One region of the Paraburkholderia sp. BL18I3N2 genome, then DNA from elsewhere that is predicted to be linked to it. Evidence: predicted binding sites of a transcription regulator. Region 1 holds the regulator's gene; each other region holds the start of a gene.
What was found. The regulator LexA, encoded in region 1, represses DNA repair genes until DNA is damaged. The targets are predictions, from matches to a motif close to ACTGTATNNNNATACAGT.

Region 1 (7,338 bases):
GGACGGATGACGAAGACTGAGTGAGCCGGACTCGCGGCAGGCGCTGATGTTTCGTCGAGCGTGGTGATCGGCGCCTGTGGTCCGTATGGTTGACGGCCGGAAAACTTACTTCATCATCCGGCGGCGAAACAGAATCGCCGAGACGATAAACCCGCCGAGCGCATACGCCGCCAGCACGGCCACATGCAACAGCGCATTTTCGACGGGCCGGCCCAGCATGGCCGGCCGCATCAAGTCGACGGCATGCGCCAGCGGCAACAACTGCGTGGCGCCCCGCGTAACCGCAGGCAGTTGCGAGACCGGAAAGAACACGCCGGATAGCAACAGCATCGGCGTCAACACCAGCGTCTGGTAAAACATGAAGAAGTCGTACGAAGGCGCGAGCGCCGTCACGACCATCGCGATGCTCGCGAACGCGAGCCCGGTCAATACGACGACCGGCAACGCCAGCAGCATCGACGGAAAATTCGCGTAGCCCAATGCGCCTGCCACCAGCATGATCGCCGCGCCTGAGAGCACTGACTTGCTGGCTGCCCAGATCACCTCGCCGAGCACGATGTCGCCGAGCGTGAGCGGCGTATGCATGATCGCTTCCCAGGTGCGTTGCACGTGCATGCGCGAGAAGCCCGAATACATCGACTCGAAACTCGCCGACATCATCACGCTCGAAGCCACCGTGCCTGCCGCGAGAAACGCGATATACGACACGCCGTCGACATGACCGACCATCAGCCCCAGCCCGAAGCCGAGGCCGAACAGGTAGATCATCGGATCGGCCAGGTTGCCGAACATCGAGGCGATCGCGAGTTTCTTCCACACCAGATAGTTGCGGCGCCACACGGCGATCCAGTTCGTCGCGTTCGCGGGAAAGGCGCCGAAGGCTTCCTGTTTCGATGGCGTGTCGCCCGGGGTATCGTAAGTGCGTGCGTCCATTGCGTGTCTCGTGCGTGTCTCGTACCTGTCCCTGCATGGTTTCCGTCAGGGCGTCGTTGTAGTTGCAGCGCGTTGCGTGCGATGCCGGTATCGCACGATGCGCTTTAATCCTGCATCTCGCGGCCCGTGAGCCGCAGGAACACATCCTCCAGATTCGCCGGTCGATGCAGATAGCGCAGATCCGCGCGCTGCTTGAGCCGCGCATGCACCGGCTGCGCGTCGTTGACGTAGCAGAACAGCGTCTCGCCGCTGATCTCGGTGCGCTCGACGAGCGGCGCCAGTTCATCGCGCAACGCCACCGGGTCGGGTCCGAAAATCTCGATCACATCGCAACCGATCTCGGACGCGATCAACGCGCTCGGCGCGCCTTCGGCGATCTTGCGTCCTTCTTCGATCACGCACAGCCGGTGGCAGAGGCGTTCGGCTTCTTCCATGAAGTGGGTGGTCAGCAAAATGGTCTTGCCGCGCGCGAGCAGCGAGCGCAGCCGCTCCCAGATCAGATGGCGCGCCTGCGGGTCGAGGCCGGTGGTCGGTTCGTCCATGATCAGCACATCGGGATCGTTGACGAGCGCACGCGCCAGCGTGAGGCGCCGTTTCATGCCGCCGGACAACTCGCTCACGCGCGCGTCCGCCTTGCTCTCCAGACGCGCGAATTCGAGCAGCGACGGCACCATGGCACGGCATTGCGCGGCGCTCAAACCAAAGTAGCGGCCGAACACCAGCAGGTTCTCACGCACCGTGAAGTCGGGATCGAGATTGTCGAACTGCGGCACCACGCCGACGCGCGCCCGCGCCACGCGCGCGCGGCCTGGGATCGGCTCGCCGCACAGACGGATCGTGCCCGCATCGGGCGCTGCAATGCCGAGCAGCATGCGCAGCGTGGTGGTCTTGCCCGCGCCGTTCGGGCCGAGCAGGCCGAAGCATTCGCCGGCGTTGACATGAAACGACAGTCCATCGACGACCGTTTTCTCGCCGTAGCTTTTTTTAACCTGATGAAATTCGATGGCGGCTTCGGGCATGGATCGAACGAGTCTCCGGGGAAAGACGTGAATGACGTGAGTGGCCGGGGGAGGCGGCCTATTCTAGGGCATCGGCGGGACGCTGTTGGTTTGCCCCGACAATCCGAAGCTGGTTTCTTGCACTGCGGCATCGGCGCGCGGAGACCCTCCCGGCGGCTCGCGCACCTGTTTAGGGCGTAGTTAGGGGCGCTCAGCGCACAGTTAGCGTTTTCCATCCCTTGCAACCTGAATTGCGGCGCACCATGATTAATTGAGAATCGCGCGTCCCGCGCGAAGGGAGAAAAAATCATGGCGAGCTACCAGAAAATCCTGCTGTGCTACGACGGCTCGCGCGAAGGCCGCAAAGCATTACGTTGCGGCGCCGACCTGGCATTGGATCTGAAAGCGGAAACGCATTTGCTGTCGGTGGTCGACATGCGTTCGAGCATTGCGCAAAGCGCGGGCCTGCTGACCGATGTGGCCTGCGGCAGTTTCGAAAAGACGGCCCGCGATATTCTGCAGGAAGGCGTGGACTGGCTCACCGAGCGAGGCGTGACCGCACAAGGGCATTTCGCATTCGGCCATCCGATCGATGAGATCGCCAACCTCGCCAATGAACTGCATGTCGACCTGGTGGTGGTCGGCCACCGCTGCCGCACGGGTTTGTCACGATGGTGGATGGGCGCGGGCAATACGCCGCTGCTCGACCGTGTCTCGTGCAGCATTCTGGTTGCGTGCTCTTCGGCGCAGGAGCAGCAGCAAGCGGCGGCGTGAGGTGCATGTCGGTCACTGAGGGCGGGTGGTCGACTGGCGGCCGGGTACTCCGGCCTCACCTACCTGGTGGCCCCGACGTCATAACGAAGTCGCTGCACGACTCGCTGAACAATTGGCGCGACCAGAGGATCGGCGCCGAACAAAGCCGACCTGCCGCGATCACTCGTTCAGATTGACCGCGGCGAACTTCCACGTGAACACACCCTCGCGCTGAAAGATCGCCGAGTAACGCGCGTCGCCGGCGCCATGTTGGTACGTGACAACGAACTCGTTGAGGCCGCGGTAGCCCGCCGTGGTTTGCGGCGGTTGCGGGGGCGTGGCGTTGGTATTTCCATTCGCCGCGTTACCGGCAGGCGGCGCAGCCGGTGCTGCCGCAGTCGCGGTGGCGTCCGGCGCATTGTTCGCGGCTGCCGGCGCAGGCGGCCGTTCACCCGGATCGCCGCGCGGCGGCATGCCGTTCAGCAAGGCCGCCACGCCGTCCGGTGTGGCGTACGCATCCACGAGCGGACCGATCAATGCGACGCCGATCATCGCGCCAATGGCGGCCAATGGATTGCCGTTACTATGCGCGCCAAGCCGACGTGTCAGCAGGCCGGCGACCTGTTCCTTCAGGCTCTCACGCAACGCGGGGAAGTCGACATACTGGTTGACCGTTTGCGCGTCGCGCGCATCGGCCGCGCGTTTGAGATTGTTCAGCGCGATGTACGGTGACGCATAAGCAAACCCCAGTGCGGCGATCACCGCGATTACGACTAGCGTGACGATCAGCGGCTTTGTGGCGCTGCCTCTGCTGCCGCGTTGGATACGTTTCGGAACTGCCATCGAGTGGGACTCTCCATCAGGTGTGATCTAACGTGGACCGCGGCCACGCGAAAACGATCCCACGCAATGCAATCTCTCGCCGCCCCGTTCTAGAACCGCCTGGACATCAAGACTCGAACACCGCGCCGTGCACGTTCGCTTCATCGGCGATGCAGCGGTCGATCATGCGGCAAACCGCGTCCATTGTGCCGACCATGATGAGACGCGACGGCCCGTGATAGACCCGCACCGGTGCGCGACGCGCCGGTTCGGCCGTATTCAAACCCGAATTCAACGACACGCGGGCAAACGCCGGCAACGATGACGGCAAGCTCGACGCAGCCTCGGGCGAGTCGAACAGCGACGGCGTGCTGAGCGTGGCCGCCTCGATCAACGAGCAGGGCACCAGCTTGCGAAGATGGCGCAGACGACCGAACTGGCGAAAGGGCAGCAGGCGGGCAAGACGTTCCATGAGACTCTCCAGACGATGCGACGTTGATGCGGCGCTATGCAACATTAATGCGACATTGACGCGGCTTTTTATTCTGTCGAACGGGCAGGCGGGTTAGAACTCGCCGGGCCGAATCAGCCCCACGGCGATGCCCTCCAGCGCGAATTCCGCACTGCCGGTTTCAACGAAGATGTTTTCGTAATCGGGGTTCTCGGCGATCAGTTCGAGCCCGTTCGGCCGGCGCTTCAGGCGCTTGACCGTAACGTCGTCGCCGAGCCGGGCAATGATGATCTGGCCGTCTTTCGCTTCGCTGCGCTTTTGCACCGCGAGCAGGTCGCCGTCGAAGATGCCCGCGTCGCGCATGGACAGCCCGCGCACCTTCAGCAGGTAATCCGGCTTGCTCGAGAACAGCGCCGGGTCGCAAGCGTAGTGCTGCGAGATATGTTCCTGCGCGAGGATCGGGCTGCCGGCGGCGACGCGCCCGATCAGCGGCAGCGACAGTTGCATGATGCTGGCGTGCGGCAGGGTGAACTGGTGCGGCGAGTCTTCCGGCCCGGCCAGCAGGCGAATGCCGCGCGATGCGCCGGCCGCGAGTTCGATCACGCCCTTGCGAGCGAGCGCGCGCAAATGTTCTTCTGCCGAGTTGGCCGAGCTGAAACCCAGTTCGGCGGCGATCTCCGCGCGGGTGGGCGGAAAGCCGGTACGTTCGATAGCCCTGCGGATCAGATCGAAAACCTGCTGCTGTCGTGCGGTGAGTTTGGTCATGGCGCCACTGTATGTATGAACAGGTGCCTGTATTTTTATACAGTATTCGGCGCAATTCAAGCTTTACTTTAAGTTCGGGGTGAAGGGTGGCGTTCCAGCGTCGTTGAGCGATGCTCCAACACCCGTTTTCGCGCCGCAACGCCTTATCCAGCTGTCATTACCACTTTTGCGTATTAAAGAATGAAGAAACATTATTTTTAATGATGAAAGCCCTTCGATAGACTGGCCTCCCAGTTGGCGCTCATGTGCACGTGACCGCGACGCGAGAAAAGACACCACACGCTGTTTCAGCGGACAACGCGGAGAAAGTTGACATGAATCACCAAGGTACGGGGCTGGCAGGCAGGACGAAGAAACTGATCGCGGCGCTCGCATTGGGCGCGGCCGGCGCGCTCGGCGTGATGGCGCAGGCGCACGCCGCCGACACGACGCTGCTGAACGTGTCCTACGACCCGACGCGCGAGCTGTATCAGGACGTCAATCAGGCGTTCGGCAAGGAGTGGAAGGCGAAGACGGGCGAGACGATCACCTTCAAGCAGTCGCACGGCGGCTCCGGCGCGCAGGCTCGCTCGGTGCTCGACGGCCTGCAGGCCGACGTGGTGACGCTGGCGCTCGCCTACGACATCGACGCACTGGCCGGCAAGGGGCTGCTCGACAAGGGCTGGCAGAAGCGCTTGCCGGACAACGCGTCGCCGTACACGTCGACGATCGTGTTTCTGGTGCGCAAGGGCAACCCGAAGCACATTAAGGACTGGGACGATCTGACCAGGCCGGGCGTGTCGATCGTGACACCGAATCCGAAGACGTCGGGCGGCGCGCGCTGGAATTACCTCGCGGCGTGGGCGTATGCCGAGCATCAACCGGGCGGCAATGATCAGAAGGCCAAGGAATTCGTCGGCAAGCTGTACAAGAATGCCGGCGTGCTGGATTCGGGCGCGCGCGGCGCGACCACCAGCTTCGTGCAACGCGGTATCGGCGACGTGCTGATCGCGTGGGAAAACGAAGCGTTCCTGTCGCTGAAGGAATTTGGTCCGGAGAAGTTTGAGATCGTGGTGCCGTCGGTCAGCATTCTGGCTGAACCGCCGGTCGCGGTGGTGGACAAGGTGGTCGACAAGCACGGCACGCGCAAAGTCGCCGAAGCGTATCTGAACTTCCTGTATAGCGAGCAAGGCCAGGAGATCGCGGCGAAGAACTTCTACCGTCCGCGTTCGAACAAGGTGCCGGCCGAGCTGACCGCCAAGTTTCCGAAGCTGAAGCTCTACACGGTGGACGATTCGTTCGGCGGCTGGACCAACGCGCAGAAGACGCACTTTGCCGACGGCGGCGTGTTCGATTCGATCTATCAACCGCAGTAACACGCCCGCTGCCGGAATCGGCAACGGCATAGGCAAAACGGCGCGGCAACGCGTCACTCCCGAGCGCGCCCCATGGGGCGCGCTTTTGGCCGCCAGGGCCCGGCGGCCGGCAACACGAGCATCAACCTGAACGAGTAACGAGCATGACGACGTTGACCTTCCGAAAACCGAGCGCGTTGCCCGGTTTTGGCCTGACACTCGGCATCACGGTGGCGTATCTGAGCCTCGTGGTGCTGATTCCGCTTGCGGCGACCTTTCTCAAGACCGCTACGCTCGACTGGAGCCAGTTCGTGCGCGCGGTGAGTTCGCCGCGCGTGCTCGCGTCGTATCGGCTGACATTCTTTTCCGCGCTTGGCGGCGCGCTGATCAACGCGGTGTTCGGCTTTCTGGTCGCGTGGGTGCTGGTGCGCTACACGTTTCCGTTCAAGCGCATCGTCGATGCCGTGGTCGATCTGCCGTTCGCGCTGCCCACCTCGGTCGCCGGCATTTCGCTCGCGGCCGTGTACGCGGGCAACGGCTGGATCGGGCAGTTCCTCGAACCGCTCGGCCTGAAGATCGCGTTTACGCCGGCGGGCGTGCTGGTCGCGCTGACCTTTATCGGTTTGCCGTTCGTCGTGCGCACGGTGCAGCCGGTGCTCGAAGAGTTCGAACGCGAGCAGGAAGAAGCGGCGGCGTGTCTCGGCGCCTCGCGCTGGCTGACGTTTCGCCGTGTGGTGTTGCCGGCGGTGTTTCCGGCTCTGCTGACGGGCTTCGCGCTGGCTTTCGCCCGCGCGCTCGGCGAGTACGGCTCGGTGATTTTCATCGCCGGGAACGTGCCGATGAAGTCGGAAATCACGTCGCTCCTCATCATCACCAAGCTGGAGCAATACGACTATGCGGGCGCGACGGCGCTGGCGGTCGTGATGCTGGTGGTGTCGTTCCTGATGCTGCTCTTCATCAACACCTTGCAGTGGTATTTGCAACGGCGCACGAGCCGTGGCGGCGCAGGCCCGGCGCCTGCCGTTGCGAGTGTCGCGGCGATCGGTGCCGGCGGAGGTGCGCAATGAGCCGCGATTCCGTAAAGAATGCAGGCGCGGCAGTAGCCGTGGCGCCGCGCGCGCCGCTGAACGTTGCGCGCCGGCCCGATCCGGTCACCGAGCCACCTGTCGTGCGCTGGATTCTGACCGGCGTCGCGCTGCTGTTTCTCGCGCTGTTTCTGGTCGTGCCGCTCGCCGCCGTGTTCTATCAGGCGTTGAACAAGGGGCTTGGTTTCTATCTGGAA
Region 2 (7,338 bases), on a different contig from region 1:
TTGAGTGGATCATTCCGGGCGAAGACTGGCCGCTGGCCGGCACGCACCGCGGGCACGCGGGATTGGCGAAAGTGCTTCAGAAGGCTTCCGACGAGGTGGAAACGACATACCCAGAGCCCCCCGAATTCGTGGCGCAGGGAGACCGGGTTCTGGTCGTCGGCGTCGCTATCGGGAAAATCAAAACCACGAACAGGACGTTCAAGGACGACTGGGTATTCGCCATTACCGTTCGAAACGGCAAACTGACGAATATCCGCGAATATATCGACACGCAAGCACTGGCGCGGGCCTCCGGGAGGGACGCGAACCCCAATCCCTGAACCATCTGGATGGACTAAACAATACTGCCCACCGCCTTCGCGAGCCTCTGCACCGCACCTTCCACATCATGCAGTTTGTCCAGGCCAAATAACCCAATACGGAAGGTCTTGAAATCCTCAGGCTCGTCGCATTGAAGCGGAACGCCAGCCGCGACCTGCAACCCTGCATCAGCGAACTTCTTGCCGGATCGAATCCCATCATCGTCCGTGTAGCTGACAACAACGCCCGGAGCCTCGAAACCTTGGGCCGCCACGCTTCTGAAACCCTTGTCCGCAAGGAGTGAGCGAACGCGCTTGCCGAGTTCAAGCTGCTCCGTTCTCACTTTATCGAAGCCGTATGCCTCGGTCTCCTTCATGACGTCACGCAATGTAGCGAGACCGTCCGTGGGCATCGTTGCGTGGTACGCGAACCCGCCGTTCTCATACGCTTCCATGATCTGCAGCCATTTGCGAAGATCGCAAGCGAAGCTGGTGCTCGTCGTTGCATCGATTCTTTCGCGGGCAAGCGGGCTAAGCATGACCAGCCCGCAGCACGGTGACGCGCTCCATCCCTTTTGCGGCGCGCTGATCAGGACGTCGACGCCGCTCGCCTGCATGTCGACCCAGACCGTGCCGGAGGCAATGCAATCCAGTACGAACATGCCGCCGACCGCATGCACCGCGTCGGCCACCGCGCGTATATAAGCGTCCGGCAGCATGATCCCCGATGCGGTTTCGACATGCGGCGCAAACACCAGATCCGGCTTGTTTTCCCTGATCGCAGCGACCACCTCTTCGATCGGCGGCGGCGCATACGCGGCCTGTCTCCCCTGTTCGACCGGGCGCGCCTTCAGCACGATCGCTTCAGAGGGAATGCCGCCCATGTCGAAAATCTGCGACCAGCGAAAACTGAACCAGCCATTGCGGATGACGAGACACTTCCTGTTCGTCGCGAACTGCCGGGCAACCGCTTCCATGCCGAAAGTGCCGCTGCCCGGGACGACTACAGCCGACTTCGCGTTGTAGACCTTCTTCAGAGAATCGGAAATATCACGCATGACTCCTTGAAAGAGCTGCGACATGTGATTGATGGATCGGTCGGTGTAAACGACTGAATATTCGAGGAGTCCCTCGGGGTCGACATCGGGAAGTAAGCCTGGCACGTTTTGTCTCCGGTTTTAGACGATATAAGGATCAAAACAGATTCTAACGAAAGCTACCTGTGGCCGAGGTAAAAAGCATTTTGCATTCGGGATCGCAGCGGAACCCAGTTTCCCGGGGTCCACGACCTGACAAAAACACTGTATGAATGTACAGTCTGGGTATTTGCGCCGCAGAACGCGATTTCTCGCGATATCGACGTTCATCACTACGGGCTCCGATAAGCGCCGTGTGGCCAAGACTAGACAGTGAACGCTATTTTTGAGTATCAAGGCATGCCAGATGATAGGCGCATAGCCCACATTGACATGGACGCGTTCTTTGCGTCCTGTGAACTTTCGCAGTATCCGGAACTGCGAGGCCAAGCCATGGTGGTTGCCGGCCGTCGTTCGGACGCGCCCCGAACCAACGCGGACGGCACGCGTGAATTCGCGCGGTTACGCGACTATGCGGGCAGAGGCGTCCTGACGACCGCAACCTACGAAGCACGGGCGCTTGGAGTTCATTCCGGCATGCCCACGATGCAGGCGGCCCGGCTAGCGCCGGATGCCATTCTCCTTCCGGTGAACTTTGATCTCTATCGAACGTACTCACGCCTGTTCAAGGACGCAATTCGGTCCGTAAGTCCGACAATCGAGGACGTGGGAATCGACGAGGTCTACGCCGACGTATCGCTCCTGAATGACGAATCGGAGCAAATTGCACGCAACCTGAAATCCGCCGTCTTCGAGGCAACCAATCTCACCTGTTCGGTTGGCATTGCGCCCAATAAGCTCCTGGCAAAACTCTGTTCGGACATGCAAAAGCCAGACGGAATCACGATCTTGCGGCTTGAAGATTTGCAAGCCAGGATCTGGCCCATGGCTGCCAGAAAAATCAACGGCATTGGGCCCAAGGCCAACGCCAGGCTGACGTCTCTAGGAATAACGACCATCGGCGAAATTGCCGCATGCAGCGAGCAATGGCTGATCGAACAGTTCGGACGCAGCTATGGGTCATGGCTTCGCAGAGTTTCCCATGGGCTCGATGACAGGCCCGTGGTGACTCATAGCGAGCCTGTCTCCATGAGCCGGGAGACCACCTTCGAGCAAGACCTGCACGCCGTACGACACAGGCAGGAACTCGGTGCCGCCTTTACCCGTTTATGCGAACAGGTGGCGCTGGATTTGCAGCGTAAAGGCTATCTCGCGCGCAGGATCGGGATCAAGCTTCGCTTCAACGACTTTCAGACGGTAACGCGTGACGTGACGCTCCCGGAACCCGTCGCGGACGCTAAGGCACTGCGTCACGCGGCCACCCAGTGTCTGAAACGGGTCGACCTTGTTAAATCCATCAGGCTGCTGGGCGTCAAGGCGGGCGGCCTCCAGCGTGCGGGAGCGACGGAGAGCGACGCGCCGGCTCAGTTCACGCTGGATTTTTAGTGCACGTGCCGGCAGCCGTGCAAATGTGTCTCGATGAGCCTCGAGACGACCTTCGAACGCCGCTGCGGCGTCTGCCGGTTCAGGCCGACTTGCTCTTCGCCAGCGACGAATAACCGCTTCCGTCAGCAGCCGCACTCGGGTTCGAGCGCGCTGCCGGCACGCCGGCTTCCATTGGCGAAACCGCCGCGACCGAAAACACAAAGGTGTTGATGCCGTGCGCGCTTTGCGCCGACACGCTGCCGCGATGCATCTCCGCGATCGCCTTCACGATCGCAAGACCCAAGCCGTGGTTTTCGCGGCTATTCGTGCGCGAGACTTCCGCGCGATAGAACCGGTCGAACAGATGTTGAAGCACATCTGGCGAGATCGGCTCACCGGGATTGGCCACCGCGACGCGCACCTGGTCTTCCTCACTCACGATCGTCACGCTGATCTCTGCACCCGGCTCGCAATGCTGGATAGCGTTCATCAACAGATTCGTGCAGGCGCGGCCAAACAGCGAGCGATTCACGCGCGCCATGGCGTCGCCGCGCAATTGAGCACGCACCCGCGCTTCTTCGAGCGGTATCTCCAGAAACTCCAGCGTATGCGCGACTTCCGCGGCCAGCGACACGTCGACGAGGCCCGTCGCACGTTCGCCCTGATCGGCGCGAGCGAGGAACAGCATGTCGTTGATGATCGCCCGCATGCGCTCATACTCTTCGAGATTCGATTGCAACGTATGGCGCAGATCGTCGACCGAGCGATTGCGTGTCAACGCCACTTCTGTCTGGCCGATCAGAATCGTCACCGGCGTACGCAGTTCGTGGGCCACGTCCGCATTGAACGATTCGAGGCGGCCATACGCGCCGTCGAGGCGCTCCAGCGCGCCATTGAAGGAGTTGGCCAGGTCGTTCAGTTCGAGCGGCAGCGAGGCCGTATTCAGACGCTGCGAGCGGTTATCTGGACTCACAGCGGAAGCGTCGCGCGTGAGGCGCGTGAGCGGCGCGAGGCCGAGCCGCGTGACCGAATAGCTGAGCAACAGCACGGCGAGACTGCCGAGCGCCGACAACGCGGCAAGCGCCAGGGCGAACACGCGCATGGTGCGCACATTGGGCGAATAGCTCACGGCCACTTGCAATTGCACCGCCGGACGCGCGCCGTAAGCCGGGAGCGTCGCCGTGGAGGTCAGCATGTCCTGGCCGCCGCCAGCCGGCGTCACGCGCGAATAACCGTCCGCCCAGTTCGTGACCACCGTGCCGTCGACCGGTGTGCCGTAATGGAAATACGGATCGGTGCTCGACACCGCATACACCGTGCTGCCGTCGTGCGGTGTCATGTCGGTGAGTTTTTCCCGCGCCATGCGCCACTTCTCCGGCGTCACGGCGTGATACACGATGATGCGCGCGATTTGCGTGCGGTCGTCGAGCGACTCGCGCAGATGATGTTCGAGCTGCGTGCGCAGCACCAGAAAAAGCCCCGTGCCGACCAGCGTGAACACGAACAGCGCGACGAACGCGAACATCAATGCGAGGCGCCGGGCAATCGAGCGATTCATGACTGCTCCGCCTCTTCGCGCACTTCGAGCACGTATCCCATGCCGCGCACGGTATGCAGCAGTTTCGAGGGGAACGGGCCGTCGAGCTTGGCGCGCAATCGTTTGATCGCGGTCTCGACCACGTTGGTATGACTGTCGAAGTTGACGTCCCAGACGAGTTCGGTAATCGCGGTCTTCGACAGAATGTCGCCTTGCCGGCGCGCGAGCACGCTGAGCAGTTGGAATTCCTTCGCGGTGAGATCGAGGCGCACACCGTCGCGGGTCGCGCGCCGGCCGATCAGATCGACGAACAGATCGCCGACGGAAATCAGCGTCGACTCCTGCGAGCGCGTGCGGCGCGCGAGTGCATGGAGCCGCTCGACCAGTTCGAGAAACGAAAAGGGTTTGGTGAGGTAGTCGTCCGCGCCTTCGCGCAGGCCGCGCACGCGATCGTTCACGTGATCGCGCGCGGTGAGCATGATGACCGGCGTGGACTTGCGCATACGCAGCGCTTTCAGCACGCTGAAGCCGTCGCGCTTGGGCAGCATCACGTCGAGAACGATCACGTCGTAATCGAATTCGGTGGCCAGATGCATGCCCTCCTCGCCGTCGAGCGCGACGTCGACGACCCACCCCTGCTCTGTCAAACCGGAGCGCAGGTAGTCCACCACCTTGTGCTCGTCTTCAACAATCAGCAATTTCATGCGCGTCCCCTTGTATGTGCATTATACGAAACGCCTTGCAATCGTCTTGCGCACCGCCGCGTGCTTCCGCTGCTGCCCCTGTTGCTGCCCTGCTGCTTCATGATCTGCCAGCTCACCGCGCGGGAGCCATCGCCTCCTTCGTGTCGTTGGGCTGCGCGCTCGCGGGCGTATTCGACATGTCCGCACCGACGTCCCAGCCGCCGCCGAGCGCCTTCACGAGCGAGACCGACAGCGTCATCTGCTGGCCGTGAATCTGCACGTCCTGGCGCTCGCTGGTGAGCAGCGACTGCTGCGCGGTGATCACGTCGAGGTAAGCGACGAGGCCGCCCGAATAGCGGTCGTTGGCGAGCGCCAGCAGATGCCGCGCATCCGTGACGGCCTCGCTCGACTGCTTCGCCGCGCCGTCCAGCACGGAGAGTCCGGTGATGCCGTCCTGCACCTGCTGGAACGCGGTGAGCACGGTCTGGCGATAGTTCGCCTCGGTGGCCTTGTAGCCTTCGCTTGCAAACTTCACGTTGGCCGCGCGGCGGCCGCCGTCGAACAGCACCTGGCCGACGGCCGCGCCGAGCGTCCACATCAGCGTCGGCGCGCTCAGCAGACTGGCGAACTGCGTGCTTTCCCAACCGATGCTCGGCGCCAGCGTGAGACTCGGAAAAAACGCCGCCTTGGCGACGCCGATCTGCGCGTTCGCCGCGGCCATCGCGCGCTCCGCCGAAGCGACATCCGGCCGCCGTTGCAACACGTCGCTGGGCACGCCGAGCGCAATCGCCGGAACCTGCACCGCAAGCACCTTGGGCTCGATCGAAAACTGCGGCGCGGGCACACCGACCAAAGCGGCGATCGCATGTTCGAACTGCGCGCGCTGATTCAGCAGCAGTTGCGCCTGCACCCGCGTCGAGTCGAGCAGCGACTTCTGCTGCAGCACGTCGAGTCCGGACACCGAGCCGAGATCGTGTTCCGTGGTGACGTAGTCGAGCGCTTTCTGCTGCAGTTTCACCGACTGATTCAGCACGTCGATCTCGGCGTCGAGTTCACGCAGCGAGAAATAGTCGCTGGCGAGATCGGTGGTGAGCACGAGCCGCGCGTTGGCGAGATCATCCGCCGATTGCTGCGCGGAAGCCGCCGCGCCCTCCACCTCGCGACGTATCCGGCCGAATAGATCAGTGTCGTAGCTGATGGTGGGGCCGAGCTGCACATTGTTTTGCACCGTCGACGTCGTAGCCGTGCCGTAGTTCGTCCGCGGACGGTTCTGCGAAATCCGGAAGCGCGATCCTTGCGCCGCGAGATCGACTTCGGGAATCTGCTGCGCGCGGTTGTTCGCGAGCGTCGCCCGCGCCTGCTCGTAGTGCGCGCTGGCCGCTACCAGCGTCTGATTCTGCGCGAGCGCCTGCGTTTCCAGCGTGGCGAGCGTCGGATCGCTGAACGCGTTCCACCAGTCCGGCGAAATCGGTGCATGAGACGGCACGGCCACGCGCCAGTACGAATCGGTTTGCCAGGTGGGCGGCACTTCTGCCTGCGGCCTTTCGTAATTCGGCCCGACCGTACACGCGGCCAGTAGCGCCGCGCCAGCGAGCGTCGTCAACGCACGGCATGTGGCCACGCGCTTCACGACGCCCCCTTGCCGTTGGCCTGCGGCTGCTGGATCTGCACGTGATCGCCGTCCGCGATCGAATCGCTCGGGTTGATGATGATCTTGTCGTTCGCCTCGATGCCGCTTTCGATTTCGAGTGACTGTCCGAGGTCCTGCGCGATCACGATCTTGTGCAACTGCACGTTGCCCTGCGCATCGACCACCGCGACGCGCGGGCCTTCGGCGCGAAACAGCAGTGCGTTGCCCGGCACCATCAATTGGGCGTGCGCCACGGCCGGCACCGCGACCTGGACATATGCGCCCGGTCGCAGTTTGTCGTCCGGATTCGGCAGTGTCACTTCGACCTGCAGCGAACGGGTCGGCACGTCGATCGCGCCGGAAATGTGCGTGATCGTGCCGTGGAATTGCTGGCCCGGCAATTCGGCCTGCGTCACCACCACCTTCTGTCCCACCGACACGTTTTGCGCGTACGCCTGCGGCAATTGCACATAGACGCGCAACGGGTCCGACTGCGCGAGCGCAAACAGCGCGCGGCTGGTGCCGCTGCCCGCATCGATCAGGTCGCCGACATCCACGTTGCGTTGCGTGACCACGCCCGCGAACGGCGCGACGATGCGCTTGAACGATTCGAGCTGCTGCAGGCGCT
Region 3 (7,338 bases), on a different contig from region 1:
CGCGGCGGCGGAGTCTGTGTCGGACATGATGTTCGTCTCGGTATGTTGGTCATCATAGGATGGACATTAAAATTGTCAACAATTTTTGACCTGAATTTCGACAATCTTCGGGGAGAGGCATACCTGATATGCCGCTCGTATGGTCCGCGCGGCCTGTGCTGTCTCGGCATGAGTTTAATTAGATGAGGCGGCGACCGTCTATTGGCGGCTGGTTTTGTCAACAAAATTGGCGCAGCTTCCGGGTCCTTCTGTTGGCAAGTACGCCGCAAAAACCGACCGTTAGTTGCGTTGTAGAGGACAAAAAGAAAGCGGACGACCGCCCGCCCCCTCGCTCCGCCAGTTCAGGCGAGGTATGGATAGCCCGACAAGCTTAGTTTGAACCCGTGTGCATCCGCGACGAGATGCGCGTCCGCGCCCACCGGCAGCGTCAGCATGTTGCGAACATGCCCGAATTGCAGCCCGCTGACGACCGGAATGCCGATTACCGACCTCACTTGCTCGATCATTGCGTGCAGGTCGTAGCCGTTGTCGTATTCATAGGGTTTGGCGCCGGAGAAATCGCCCAGCACGAGCGCCTGTTGCTGCGCAAGAATGCCGGACAGGTGCAACTGATAGATCATCCGCTCGACCCGGAACGCTTGCTCGTTGACGTCTTCGAGAAAGAGGATGCCGCCCTGCACCGGCGGCATGTACGGCGTGCCGATCAGCGACGTCAGCACCGCCAGATTGCCGCCCCACAACATGCCGGAGACGTCGACCGGCTGCGCTTGCGGCGTGTTGTTCGAGATCGTCATGGTCGGCTTCGTCACCGCCGACCAGAAGTGGTGCATGGTGAATTCGCTCAGTTCCTCCGCGCCGAAGTCGCTCATCACCATCGGGCCGCCGAAAGTTTTCACGCCGGCGCGTGCCAGCAGCGCAAGCTGGATCGCAGTGAAATCGCTGTGTCCGACCAGCGCGATCGGCTGATCGGTCAGCCGCCGCTGCAACCCTTCGTAGTCGAGTCCGTGCAGGATGCGCACCGCGCCGTAGCCGCCGCGCACAGCCAGCACGATGTCCGGCAACTTACGCGACGGATCGGCGAGCCGGTTCAGATCGGCCGCGCGCTCGCCATCGGTGCCAGCAAAGCGCTGGTAGCGACGCTTCGTCGTCTCCACGCCATCGACGCGATGCCCCTGCGCATGGAAGCGCTGCAACGCGCGATGCAGCACCTCGGGGTCATGCGGATACCCGGACGGCGCGATCAGTTGGATGGTGCGATGGACGGTCATTGGCAAGACCTGGTTGGACGTTGTTGTTTTAGAGCGACTCAGCCGGGCCCGGTTCGATGCTGCCCGGTGCGCTGGCTGCGGCGGCACGTGCCGCCGCGCGTGCTTCGCGGCTCGCGCGCCGTCGCTCGGCAAAGAACGATTTGAGCGCGGCGCCACATTCGTTTTCGAGCACGCCGCCGATCACCGTGGTGTGATGATTCAACTGCGGATTCGCGAAGGCGTCGACCACGCTTCCGCACGCGCCGGTTTTCGGATCGCGCGCCCCGAACACGACTCGCGCGATGCGCGCATGCATGATCGCACCGGCGCACATCAGGCACGGCTCGAGCGTCACATAAAGTTCGCAGCCCGGCAAACGGTAGTTCTCGACGGCTTGCGCCGCGGCGCGCAACGCGGCCATTTCCGCATGCGCCGACGGGTCGTGGCCGCCGATCGGATGATTGAAACCGGTCGCAATGACTTCTTCACCGCGCACGAGGACCGCGCCAACGGGCACTTCGCCGGCGGCGCGCGCTTCTTCGGCGGCGGCTTGCGCGAGCGCCATGAAGCGGCGATCGCGCTCCGAGACTTCGGGGACGGTGGAAGATGCGGGCGGTTCGCCAGGAGTGGGATCCGAACCCGCCGAGGCGTCGGCAGCGCCCGAATCGGTCGCTCCCAATTCAGCGACGCCGCTCACTGAGCGTTGGGAACCCAGCACATTCAGTCCGGCGTGAGACTCGACGGAATCTGAATCCGGTACGGCGGAATGGGTAAGCGGTTCGCTCACTGCGAACCCGCGTCTGCCGTATCAAGGCTGCCCGCGCGCTCGGATAGCCGCTCGGCAATGCGCCGGCAGTATTCGCGCGGCAGAACCAGCGGACCGCCACGCAACGATTCAAGTGCCATATCGAGCGCCAGCATGCGCGCCTGGAGACGGCAACGGGTAGCACGGTCGCTCACGGCATTCAACTCCGCCTGCAGGTCACGCAACGCGCGCAACTGCTCGACAGCGGGCGGCACGAAGCCCGCATTCTTCAAAATCCGGTTGGCGACGCGTACTTCCTGGGGGACCAGAGCATCGTCTTCCAGGGACAGCGGCGCGCCCGCGCCCGGTAACTCGTCGAATTCGCCTCGCGCGGCGGCGGCGGCAATACGCTGTTCGACTAACGCATCAAGCAATCTCATCTGCAATCCACTACGTTGCGGCCCAAGCATTCTATCAGGGCGCGCACGATCGTTCCGCTTCTCGAACCGACGAAACCTCCTACGTTTTCAGTTTCTGCGCATTCGAGGGCATAGGGTTGTGCGCTAGCCTCAGCGATTCCGCGGCCGCGCCTTTGCCGCTCTGCTTGCCGTCCCATTTCCTGCGACAAAACCTGACAAAACACTTTCACCGAACGACGCTTATGCGTCTTCGCTCGCCGCTCCCCAGAGCCACCAACGTTATGCAATTCCGAATGATCACTTCACGCCGCAACCACGCCGTCATCACTTTCGACGCCCGCGTCAATCCGCATCTCGCCGCAGACTTTAAGCATGCCGGCAAACGCATTCCAAAAACGTGGCTACGCGCGACGCTGGCCTCCGTCACTATCGCGCTCGCGCTATCCGGTTGTGGCGTGTTCTGCGGTGGCGCGGGCGGAAGCGGTGGCGGCTTCGCCGGCGGTTGCGCGACCGGCATGCGGTTCTAGCTCGGCGCCCTTCGACAGGCCGCCCTCACCCAGACAACGCGCGCTATGATTCGGCGCCAGCCAAAGTCCAGCGAGCCAACGCGACATGCCGCGTACGCCCGAGCAAACTGTGCATCAACGCAAACTCACGCACGTTCCAGCAGACCGGCTCAACGGGACGTGCCGCGACCCACGGCATCCCGTACGCTAGCGTGACATGCGGCGTGAAGTGCGCCGCGGATGAAACCGCGCGGTCCTCAAAACCGGCGTTCTGCAGCGCACGGCCCAGGGCGTCGTGCAGTACGTGCAGGCCAGCGACACCCTCGCCTCCGCCCAGCACCAGCGGTCCCGGTCGCGGTTTCGACGCAAAGCTGACCGCCGTGTCGAATTCGACGCTAAACGGCTCCATTCTGATCAACGCGGCTGCCTGTCTCGCCGCATCGACCCGCTCTTGCGGCAAACCACCCGCAAAATTTCCCAGGTGATGCAAGGTGACATGTAGACGGCCCGCAGCAAGCGGCTTGCTTCGCGCGCGCGTCTCGCCGCAAAGCTTTTGCGCGAGCTTCGAGATACTGGCCGCTGTGGTCGCATCGGGAAAGACGGCGAAGAACAGGCCATCTGTCGGCGTTGGTGGCGCCTCGAGCCCAGACAGCCAGAGTTGTTCAGGCATGGCATTCCTGACCGGATAAAGCCGGCATGTCGATGAATCTCCATTCGTTGTGCGAGCGCACCCGCGTACCTGATCTATGCCGACCGCCCGATTGTGCGAGGCTCCACAATCGCCTTTTATCAAACCGATCGTTACTCTTGAGATAACGCCGCGTTGCAGGCAAAAAACGCGGCGCAATCCCGCACACGCGCATTTACGTTGTAGCGCTTGCGCCCCGCTCGTTCGCCGGACACGCCCCGAGCCAACGCTCGTTTTCCCATTAAAAAAACCACTTGCAGTCAAGTCTCTCCACGTACGATACTGTACATTCATACAGTATCGGTGGCAACGTGGAACTGCTCAAAAAGCTGGAAGTATTGGCCGACGCCGCGAAGTACGACGCGTCATGCGCAAGCAGCGGCGCGCCCAAGCGCGGCTCGCGCGGCATTGCCGGTCTGGGCGCCAGCACCGGCGCGGGCATTTGCCACAGTTTCACGCCTGACGGGCGCTGCGTCTCGCTGCTGAAAATCCTGCTCACCAATTTCTGTTTGTATGACTGCCAGTACTGCGTCAACCGGCGCTCGAGCAACGTGCCGCGTGCGCGCTTCACGCCCGAGGAAGTCGTCGAGCTGACGCTGGATTTCTACCGGCGTAATTACATCGACGGGCTGTTTCTGAGTTCCGGAATCATTCGGTCGTCGAACTACACGATGGAACAGCTCGTGCGCGTCGCGCAGTCGCTGCGCGAGGATCATCAGTTTCGCGGCTATCTTCATCTGAAGACGATCCCCGATGCCGATCCGCAGTTAATTGCGCAAGCCGGGCGTTATGCCGACCGTTTGAGCGTGAACATCGAACTGCCTACGGACAGCAGCCTCGCGCGGCTCGCGCCGGAAAAGAACGTCCGCACTATCAAGCTCGCCATGGGCTCGATCCGCCTTGCGCAGGAAGAAGCCCATAGCGACGCCAAGGCCCCGAAGTTCACGCCCGCGGGCCAGAGCACGCAGATGATCGTCGGCGCGGATCAGACGAACGACAGCACGATCTTGCAGACCGCCGCGACGCTTTACGGAGCGTACAGGCTCAAGCGCGTCTACTATTCCGCCTTCAGCCCGATCCCCGACAGCCCTTCCGCATTGCCGGCTCAGGCGCCGCCGTTATTACGCGAACACCGGCTGTATCAGGCCGATTTCCTGATGCGCGGCTACGGCTTCAGCGCGGACGAACTGTTCGAACAACCCGGCAACCTGTCGCTCGACATCGATCCGAAGCTCGCGTGGGCGTTGGCGCATCGCGACCAGTTTCCGGTCGACCTGAACCGCGCGCCGCTGCGTATGATCGCGCGCGTGCCGGGCATCGGCATGCGCAACGCGAAACGCCTGGTCGAGTTACGGCGTTCGCGTCGTGTGCGTTACGAGGATCTCGTGCGACTGCGTTGTCCGCTGGAAAAGATCAAGCCGTTCGTCGTGACGCAAGACTATCGCGCAGCGCTGCATGACACGTCGTCGGCCCGCTTGCGCCGGGTGTTGGCGCCCCCGGTGCAACTGGCGTTGTTGTGAAACGTCGCGATGCGTTCCATTGTTATCGAAGACCATTTCCTCGCTTGGCGCGCCGCATCGCTCGGCGCTTTAGCCGAAGGCCTGGCACCGGAGGTGATCGAATGGCGCGTCAAGCAGGAACCTGAGTCGCCGCAAGAGCAGGCGCTGTTCGACTATGGCGCGACGTCCGAGGATGCAGAGCCTCGCTCCACCGCCGTGCGTGTTTCGAAGGAACTTGTGGCCCTATTGCAAGACGCCGCGCTGTTCCGCGAGTCACAGCGCTGGGCGTTTTTGTATAGGGTCTTATGGCGCTGGCACCATGGCGACCACGCGGTCGCCTCGCCGGCGGACGAAGATGGCGCACGCCTCCACCGCATGGCCAAAAGCGTGCGGCGCGCCAAGCACGACATGATCGCTTACGTGCGGTTTCGCAAGCAGGCGCCGGCGTCAGCATCGACGGTGAAGACACCCGAATACATCGCCTGGTACGAGCCCGAGCACGATGTGCTGGCGTGGGCCGCGGAACACTTTTCGCAACGCATGGGACGCGCGAGCTGGATGATCACCACGCCGCGCGGCGCGGCCTTCTGGGACGGTGAGCAACTGCATCTGGAGCAGCGCCACGCGCTGCCCGGCGACCATCGTTGCGATACCGCGGACGAAGCCGAGGCGCTATGGCTCGCCTACTACCGCAGCACGTTCAATCCGGCGCGGCTGAACGAAGCGGCGCTCGAACAGCACATGCCGGTACGCTTCTGGAAAGGCTTGCCGGAGGGTCATCTGATCCCCGCCATGATCAGTGAAGCGAAGAGCGGGGCGCGCCGTGTGGCGCAGGCGAGCGGCGTCGGCGCGCTGGGCGGCAAAACCATTCCGGTCGAAGCGGACATGGCGCAACCGGCCCGCGACCAACCCTCGTCGCTCGATACCTGCCGGCGTTGCGCCCTGTGGCGCAATGCGACGCAAGCGGTCGGGAGTTCGGGGCCGAGCGACGCGCGCATCATGCTGATCGGCGAGCAGCCGGGCGATCAGGAGGATCTGAGTGGTCAGCCGTTCGTCGGGCCGGCGGGGCAATTGCTGGAGACCGCGATCACGCGCGCCGGCCTGTCGCGCGAGCAGGTTTATCTGACCAACGCGGTGAAGCATTTCAAATGGGAACCGCGCGGCAAACGCCGGCTGCACAAGACGCCGGGACAGCGTGAGATCGAAGCGTGTTCTTACTGGCTCGAGCGGGAGTTGCACACAGTGCGCCCGGCGGTGATTGTCACGCTTGGCGCGACGGCGCTGACCGCCTTGCTGCGCGAGAAGGTCAGCCTGAGAGACCATCTCGAAGCGCCGTTCAGAGTGGAAGGCGGCTGGGGCATCGCCACCTATCATCCGTCGTTCGCGATACGGCAGCAGACCGACGCGGACCGCGACAAATTATTGGCCGAGATCAGCAACGCGCTTGTCCGGGCGCGCGAGCTGGCCGAATGCGCCACGCCGACCACCATGAAACAGCAGAAGTAACAACCAATGACGCCGCAACGCCCTCTTCCGCGCTGTCAGACCGCTGAATCCATTCCTGCTAAAACGTTGCCGGGTAAAGCAGCGTTGTATCTGAAAACTATTGCGGATGGCTACTTCAGGTCATTCGATCTATGGAACCGTCAGAGTCAATAAATCGACAAATCCTTGTCAAACAAAATTGGCTTACAACGAAAACTCACGCGACGCTACGACTCCCCAGCGTCGTCCTGCAGCACCAGCGCAACGACATTCGCGATTCCCTGCCGCGCCATCTTCGTGTAAGGGCAAAACCGTTCGGTGTTGCGGACCAGTTCCTCGGCGACGACCCGCTCGACACCGGGCAAGCGGATACGGGTCTGCGCGGTCAGGATGAACAGACCGTCCACCGGGTCGCGGCCAAAATCGACGGTGACTTGCACCGAGGCGCCAGGAATTGGAATGCTCGCTCGTGCCGCAAGCAGACTCAGCGCGCCATGAAAGCAGGCCGCGTAACCGGCCGCGAACAACTGCTCAGGATTGGTGCCGTCGCCGGGACCATCCAGCGCCTCCGGCAATCGCAAGTGGACGACGAGATTGCCGTCGTCGGAACGGGCGATGCCCGACGCGCGCCCGTGACCCGCGTCGCCGCCTGTCACGGTGACGGTGGTCGAATACAGCGTTAGGGGGTCTCGCCCGTGATACTTGTCGAGCAGCGTCAGCGGCGGTGGACGCAATGGGGTCATGGCGCG
Region 4 (7,338 bases), on a different contig from region 1:
GCCGTGACCGGCGCCTTCGTAGACATGCAGTGACGCGCCGGGTATCAGCGCGGCGGTGGGCCGCCCGGTCAGTTCGAGCGGCGCCGACGCATCGCGGTCGCCATGCAGGACCAGCGACGGCACCTCGATCCGCGCCAGTTCCGCGCGAAAATCGGTGATGGTCTGCACGCGGGCCAGTTCGAGCATCGCCTGATGCGAGGTTTGCAGCATCATGCGGATCGTCCAGTCCATCGGCGCGCGCGACACGCCGGGCCCGAAATACGGCGCCGCGTTCGCTTCGATCCAGTCGGGAAACGAGCGGCTCAGCGCGAGGCGGCCTTGCTCGAACAAGGCGGCGTCGATGCCGTTCGGGTTGTCCTCCGTCTTCAGCAGATACGGTGTGGCGGCGGGCGCGACGAACGCGACCCGGGCGACGCGCGCCGAACCGTAACGCGTCAGGTAACGCACCGCTTCACCGCTCGCAATCGAATGCGCGACCAGCGTGACGCCGCTCAGATCGAGCGCGCTCAACACGCTTTCCAGATCGTCGGCCAGCGTGTCGAAGTCGTAGCCGCGGCCCGGGTCGCTCGAACGGCCATGCCCGCGCCGGTCGTACGCGATGCAGCGGCAGTCGAGGCGCGACAGCGGTTCCATCTGGTAGGCCCACATGTCGGAATTGAGCGTCCAGCCTGAGAGGAACACGAGCGGCGTGCCCTGCCCCCAGTCGCGGTAGAAAAGGCGCGTGTTGTCGGCGGTGCGGATGGTGTTCGGTTCGTCGGCGAGATAGGGGGCGGTTGCGTTCATGGAAGTCTCCTTTGTCGGCCAGAGTCGGCGCTTTAGCGCTGACTCTGGTCCCATGCAACATCGTTGCGGCCTCAAGTGGGAATCGTGATGCCGTGCCACCACTGTGCCGGGCGGCAGTAGGCACGTCGATTACCCGGGAGGTAAAGAGGCGCACTGACGAAGCCCCGTGCTCCCCCGCTATTGCACGTCCCACCAGCGCGGCAGCAAGCGCCGCACTTCCGGCCGCCGATAACGGTCGTCGATCAGATGCACCACGCCCTGGTCCTGCTCCGTGCGAATCACGCGCCCGGCCGCCTGCACCACCTTCTGCAAGCCTGGGTACAGATACATGTAGTCGTAGCCGTTGCCGAACCTCGTCTCCATCGTGCGACGCATCTGTTCGTTGATCTCGTTCATCTGCGGCAAACCGAGCGTGGCGATAAACGCGCCGATCAATTGCTGGCCGACCAGATCGACGCCTTCCGAAAACGCGCCGCCGAGCACCGCGAAGCCCACGCCCTGGTCCATGGTGCGAAAGCGCGCGAGAAAAGCGTCGCGCGCCGTTTCGTCCATGCCGGGTTCCTGCGCCCAGACCGGCAACTCCGGATGCCGCTCGCGCATCAGCGCGACCACGCGCTGCAGATACTCGAAGCTGCTCAGAAAGCCCAGATAGTTGCCCGGCTGCGCCGCGTATTGCTTCGCGATCAGATCGACGATCGGCATGAGGGAACGCTCGCGGTCGCGCCAACGCGTCGATACGTTGCCGGCCACGCGCACCTGCAACTGCTCGGCGCGAAAGGGCCCTTCCACGTCGAGCCATTGGGTCTTTTCGGGCAGGCCCAGCGTGTCGCGATAGAAATGATGCGGGTTGAGCGTGCCGGAGAACATCACCGTGGTGCGCGCGGCCGCGTAGCGAGGCGCGAGAAACGGCGCGGGAATCACGTTGCGAACGCACAGCGTGGCATTCGTTTTGTCGCGCGGCGCGTAACGGTCTGTGGCGAGCGTGATATCGAAGATCGAATGCTCGCCGAACTGCTCGGCCAGCGCGACGAAATGCATCGCGTCGAAGAAAAAACGCAGCGACGCTTCGTCGATGGTCAGCGGTGCTTCCGCCAGTTGATCGGTGACGGCGCCGATCAGATTCTGCGCGGCCGAGAGCAGTTTACGGGGGACCTCGGCATAAACCTGATAGGTCGCGGTCTGCGCGCGCTTGACGGCGCTCCACTCGCGTTGCAGCCGCTCGAGCGGCTTGCGCAAGGTGGCCGGCGCCGTCTTGCGCGCGAGCCGGAACGCGGCCTGATCGAGCGACGCGCTGTACATGCGCCGCGCGCGGTCGAGCAGATTGTGCGCCTCGTCCACCAGCACGCCGACGCGCCACTGGTTGATCTGCGTAAGCGCGTACAGCATCGCGCTGCTGTCGTAGTAGTAGTTGTAATCGCCGACCACCACGTCGGCCCAACGCGCCAGTTCCTGTGCGAGATAGTATGGACAGACCTCGTTGGCGAGCGCCGCTTCGCGCACCGCCGCGCGGTCGAGGCGCGGACCGGCCAGCGCCGCGCTGCGGGCCGCGTCGAGCCGGTCGTAGAAGCCGCGCGCAAGCGGACAGGATTCGCCGTTGCAGGCTTTGTCGGGATGCTCGCAGGCTTTGTCGCGCGCGACCAGTTCGAGGGTTCTTAACGGCAGACGCGTGGCGCCTTGATGGAGTGTTTCGATCGCGTCCAATGCCAGCGCGCGGCCCGGCGTCTTGGCGGTCAGAAAGAATATCCGCTCGATCTGGTCCGCAGCGCACGCCTTGAGCAAGGGGAAAATCGTCGCGAGCGTTTTGCCGATGCCGGTCGGCGCCTGCGCCATCAAAGGCTTGCCGTCGCGCGCCGCGCGATACACCGACACCGCCAGCTCGCGCTGCCCACTGCGAAACTGCCCGTGCGGAAACTGCAGCGCGCCGAGCGCCGCGTTGCGCTCGGCCCGATGCGCTTCTTCCTGCACCGCCCAATCGAGAAAGCATTCGCATTGCTCGACGAAGAAAATTTCCAGGTCGCGCGCGGTGTGCGTTTGCGTCAGCAGTACCTCTTTCTGCGTGCCGATATCGAAGTACACCAGCGCTACGGTCAGCTCCGTTAGCTCCCGCGTCCGGCACAGCAGATGACCGTAGACGAGCGCCTGCGCCCAGTGCAGCGTGCGATGATTGGCCGGCATGCGTTCGAGATCGCCGCGATGCGTCTTGACCTCTTTCACGCGGTTCGCGACGGGATCGTAGCCGTCGGCGCGCCCGCGCACGGTCAGATTGCGGTGCGTGCCGGTCAGCGTGATCTCGGTTTCATAGCCGCTCGCGCGCCGGCCGGCGACGGTCACGTGGCCCGCCATGCCTTCGAGCGAGGTCGGTGCAGGCGTGAAGCGCAGATCCAGATCGCCACGCCTCGCGGTGAACTCGCACATCGCTCGCACAGCGACCACGTAGGTCATGCGCGGGCCTCGGTGGTTGGGGTGATGGTGTTTGTGGCGGGCTTGGTGGCGACCTCGATAGTGGCGTTGGTGGAGGCCTCGGCAGCGACCTCGACAGTAAAGTTGACGGCGGCCTCAGGGACGGCCTCGGTGGCGGCCTGGGCGGCAGCTTCCGCCGCGCCACCTTCCGCGACTACCGCTTCATCGGCCCAGCGCACATCGAGCACGCGCACCGGCATGCCGTGCTGCGCGCAATACGCGAGCCAGCGAATCTGGTTGTCCTGCAAGCGGTCGCCCGGGCCCTTCACTTCGATCAACTCATAGCGGCGTTCGGCCGGCCAGAAGCGGATCAGGTCCGGCAAACCGGAGCGATTGCCGCGGACGTCACGCAGCAAGCGTTCGAACCACAGCTTCAGATGCGCGGCCGGCAGACAGTCGAGCGCCAACGCAACCAGCTCCGGCGTGAGCAGCCCCCAGAACACGAACGGCGATTGCAGCCCTGCCTTGCCATGCAGATGCCGCACGATCGTCTCGCGATAGACACCGCTATCGAGTTGTTCGAGACACGCGGCGAACTGCTCAGCGCGGCGCGCATGAAAGTCCGGCGCGTGCAGATCGGCGGGACCGCGCTGGAACGGATGAAAAAACGCGCCGGGCAACGCCGCGAAAACCGGCTCCCAACACAATAGCCCGAACAACGAGTTGATCAGCGCGTTCTCGACGTAGTGCACCGGCGCGCTCTCGCATGTCAAATGATCGCGGGCCACGTATTCGACCGGCGTCGGCGTTTCGGGTCGCGGCAACACGAGCGTGCTGCGCTCGACCGGGCGAGCGGCAGGCACGCGCGCGACCGGTTCGCCGCGCTTGCGCTGCAAACGCGGCAGCATACGCGCGACGCGTTGCGCCTCTTCTTCGCTCTCCGGTGCGGCGGCGGCTTGCGAGGCCAGCGCGAAAGCATCGCCGAAACGCTCGCTGCGTTCCAGCACCCGCATGCGCCGATGACGCGCGCCGGGCCACGCGCAACGCTCATAAACGGCGAGCGCGGCCACCCAGTTCTGCCGACGCTCGCACAGGTAGCCGATGCGGAACAACAGTTTCGCGCGCCGCGTTTCGAGCCAGGGGTTGGCAGTTTCAATGGCGACGACAGTGGCGACGATCTCTTCGACCGCGACGGCTTCCGTCTCGTCACCGGGCAAGCATTCGAGCGCTTCACGGCATGCGTGCAGCGCGAGATAGACGTCGACGTCCGCGCGCTGCTGAAACGCGCGCGACGAAGGCGCGAACGCCACGTTCTCGTACTGGAATACACCGAGATCGGCGAGCACGAACTCCGACCATTCCTGCTGCAAGTTGCCGAAGAACATCAACCGCAAGCGTTCGCAAAGCGGCGCGATCGCCACGTGAAAAACGCGGTCCTCCGTTCGGCTATGCCATGCCGAAAGCGGACGCGCCGTGGCGTCTTGCTCGTCGATTTCGCTTGCATAAAACGGGCGCAATGTTTCCAGCAGATCCGGCTTGCGCAGGTTCCGCGCGCCCGGAATCATCGCGATGGCATCCGCGAATATCTCCATCAACCCGGGACGCGTGGTAACCGCGAACAGTTCGTCGAGCGTGAGCCTCGGTTCGGTGTCGACCCAGCCGAGGGCCGCGATCGGCGCGGCCGCCTGTAACGGGCAGCCGATCTCGTGGTAAGACAGGCGGCTTGCGCGGAACAGCGTGCCTTTGCGCATCAGCATGCGAACCAGCAGCGCACGCGATGACTGAGGCAACGCGGCGAACTCGCGCAGAAACGCTTGCTCGCGTGCGTCGAACAGATCGTCGTAACGCTGCGCGAGCCACGCGAGGGCGCACTCGAAGTTCAGCAGATAGTAGAGAGCGTAGGGAGAAGCAGTTGTTGCCACGGCACTTTCATGAAACCTGTATGTTTATACAGTGATGATAGCAAAATCCGTGGCGAGCCCGACCACCGCGTTTTCGACGAACCCCATGCGCACGTGACCCAAGACGCCCGCCGCGATCGGCAGAGTGGCAGGCTTATCGGACGGAATGCCGCAGTGTGCGATTCGATCATGCCGCCGCTACCGCATTTTCATTGCGCCGCCAGCCACACCACCGTCAACGAACGCACGCCTTGCGCGCCGCGAATCAGCACGCCCTCGATATCCGCCGTCGCCGACGGTCCGGTGACGAGCGCCGCGTAACGCGCATCGCGGAAATCGTCACGCCGGTACACGTCCTGCAAACCGTCGATCAATTGCGCCGGATCGAGCAGCACGACCAGATGCTGCACGATGTAGCCCAGCGCGTTAACCACGTACTCCCGTTCGCTGAACCACACCGAGCCGGTTTCGGCGACGCCGAAGCGCGCCCGCACCACGCCGACGTCGATATCCTGCAACGAAGCGGGTTCCGTATCGGCGGTGAGCGCGCGCGTGCCCGGCACCTCAGTGGCCGCCGAGGCCACTGAGGCCTCAGCGCCGAAGCGTTCGCGAATTAGCCCGCTCACGTCGGTCGCGGACGTGGCTTCGACGCAGGTGCCGCCCATCGCCTGCAAGGCCGCCGTGAAGCGCGCGCGCAGATCGCCGCCCGCCGCGTCGAAAAGTGGCACCTCGGGCCGTGGCCGCGACGGCGGCTGTGCTTGGCGAACCCTGTCCAGAAAAGCCTCACGCGTTGCCATTGCCGTCTCCACGATTCTTTTTGTACCAGGCGTGGAAGGTCAGCTTCGGCGCCTCCGGCAACTCGCGTTGCTTGCCCCAGATATTGAGCGGGTTATACAGCACGAAATTCGGCAGCCGCCGCAGCGCGCTGCCCATCGACGACACCGTCGCGCGATACAACGTCGGGCTCGCCAGCAAACGCCCCGCCATCTTCAGCACTTCCTGCTTCACGAACGGCACTTCATGGCGCTCGGCGATCACCGTGCGCCACTTGTAGATCTGCTCGTGAATATTGATTTTCACCGGACACACGTTGGTGCAACTGCCATTGAGCGTCGACGCGAACGGCAGCGCGCTATAGCGCTTCAGATCGAAAGTCGGATTGATGATCGCGCCAATCGGTCCCGAGTATGTGCCGCCGTACGACAGCCCGCCGCTGCGCCGGTACACGGGACACGTATTCATGCACGCGCCGCAGCGAATGCATTTGAGCGAGTACCAGAAGTCCTCCATCGCGAGCCGCTCCGAGCGGCCGTGATCGACGAGGATGAAATGCATCTCCGTGCCCGGACGCGGCGCGCGGAAATGCGAGGTGTATTGCGTGATCGGCGAGCCGAGCGCGCTGCGCGACAACATGCGGATGAACACGCCGAGGTCCGACACTTTCGGAATGAGCTTCTCGATTCCAATCGACGCGATATGCAAAGGCGGCACATTCGCCGACAGATCCGCATTGCCTTCGTTCGTACACACCACGACCGTGCCGGTCTCCGCCACCGCGAAATTGCAGCCAGTCATGCCGGCGGTCTTCTCGCGCACGAAGTACGGCCGCGTGTTCATCCGCTGGCTTTCCGCGAGATAGTGGATGTCGCTGTTCTTCGGATCGGTGCCGATGGTGCGGCCGAACAGTTCGGCGACATCGGCACGCAGTTTGTGGACCGCCGGCACCACCATATGGCTCGGGTCCTGATGATCGAGTTGCTGGATGCGTTCGCCCAGGTCCGTTTCCATCACCGTGATGCCGCGCGGTTCGAGATACTCGCGCATCTTGCATTCGTCGGTGAGCATCGACTTGCTTTTGACGAGCGTGGTCATGCCGCGCTCCGACATGATCTGGTGCACGAGCGCGTTGTGCTCTTCGGCGGTAGCGGCCCAGTGAACCGTCACGCCGTTGGCCTCGGCGGCCGCCGCGAACTGTTCGAGATACTGCGAGAGGTTCGACAGCGTGTGTTCCTTGATACCCGACGCCAGTTCGCGCATCGTCTCCCATTCGGCGATGCCGTGCGCCTGCACGTCGCGCTTCTCACGCAAATCCCACAGACGTTTGTCATGAAACGCCACGTGCTCTGTCTTGCCGATGAAAGCGCCCGCGGCTTTCGCGTGATCGATCCGGTTGCTCATGCGCGTGCTCCGTTGAGGACCTGCGCGATATGAATGAAGCGCGCGTCGGCTTTCATGCGTTCCGCGCAGCCTTGCT

Region 2: dinB (DNA polymerase IV) is a predicted target of LexA. The motif match lies at 1,600-1,617, and genes of this name have one in related genera.
Region 3: B0G75_RS30140 (putative DNA modification/repair radical SAM protein) is a predicted target of LexA. The motif match lies at 3,887-3,904, and genes of this name have one in related genera.
Region 4: B0G75_RS18530 (VRR-NUC domain-containing protein) is a predicted target of LexA. The motif match lies at 5,121-5,138, and genes of this name have one in related genera.

Annotation. Positions count from the first base shown of each region.
Region 1 covers NZ_PVNC01000005.1:411,479-418,816, reverse strand. The annotation lists gene B0G75_RS17375 (hypothetical protein) at 1-20, shown strand, start outside; gene B0G75_RS17370 (ABC transporter permease) at 106-933, opposite strand; gene nodI (nodulation factor ABC transporter ATP-binding protein NodI) at 1,038-1,952, opposite strand; gene B0G75_RS17360 (universal stress protein) at 2,241-2,705, shown strand; gene B0G75_RS17355 (DUF2939 domain-containing protein) at 2,865-3,527, opposite strand; gene B0G75_RS17350 (hypothetical protein) at 3,634-3,978, opposite strand; gene lexA (transcriptional repressor LexA) at 4,072-4,722, opposite strand; gene B0G75_RS17340 (sulfate ABC transporter substrate-binding protein) at 5,037-6,077, shown strand; gene cysT (sulfate ABC transporter permease subunit CysT) at 6,221-7,123, shown strand; gene cysW (sulfate ABC transporter permease subunit CysW) at 7,120-7,338, shown strand, end outside.
Region 2 covers NZ_PVNC01000003.1:385,154-392,491, forward strand. The annotation lists gene B0G75_RS11435 (nuclear transport factor 2 family protein) at 1-320, shown strand, start outside; gene B0G75_RS11440 (aminotransferase class V-fold PLP-dependent enzyme) at 335-1,462, opposite strand; gene dinB (DNA polymerase IV) at 1,736-2,881, shown strand; gene B0G75_RS11450 (heavy metal sensor histidine kinase) at 2,961-4,418, opposite strand; gene B0G75_RS11455 (heavy metal response regulator transcription factor) at 4,415-5,101, opposite strand; gene B0G75_RS11460 (efflux transporter outer membrane subunit) at 5,214-6,710, opposite strand; gene B0G75_RS11465 (efflux RND transporter periplasmic adaptor subunit) at 6,707-7,338, opposite strand, start outside.
Region 3 covers NZ_PVNC01000016.1:50,351-57,688, reverse strand. The annotation lists gene B0G75_RS30170 (GntR family transcriptional regulator) at 1-27, opposite strand, end outside; gene ldcA (muramoyltetrapeptide carboxypeptidase) at 342-1,268, opposite strand; gene tadA (tRNA adenosine(34) deaminase TadA) at 1,297-2,034, opposite strand; gene B0G75_RS30155 (DnaJ family domain-containing protein) at 2,031-2,432, opposite strand; gene B0G75_RS30150 (hypothetical protein) at 2,705-2,938, shown strand; gene B0G75_RS30145 (2'-5' RNA ligase family protein) at 2,982-3,587, opposite strand; gene B0G75_RS30140 (putative DNA modification/repair radical SAM protein) at 3,917-5,125, shown strand; gene B0G75_RS30135 (UdgX family uracil-DNA binding protein) at 5,135-6,610, shown strand; gene B0G75_RS30130 (Ohr family peroxiredoxin) at 6,817-7,332, opposite strand.
Region 4 covers NZ_PVNC01000006.1:161,533-168,870, reverse strand. The annotation lists gene B0G75_RS18540 (alpha/beta fold hydrolase) at 1-783, opposite strand, end outside; gene B0G75_RS18535 (ATP-dependent DNA helicase) at 961-3,225, opposite strand; gene B0G75_RS18530 (VRR-NUC domain-containing protein) at 3,222-5,105, opposite strand; gene B0G75_RS18525 (LUD domain-containing protein) at 5,294-5,881, opposite strand; gene B0G75_RS18520 (lactate utilization protein B) at 5,868-7,262, opposite strand; gene B0G75_RS18515 ((Fe-S)-binding protein) at 7,259-7,338, opposite strand, start outside.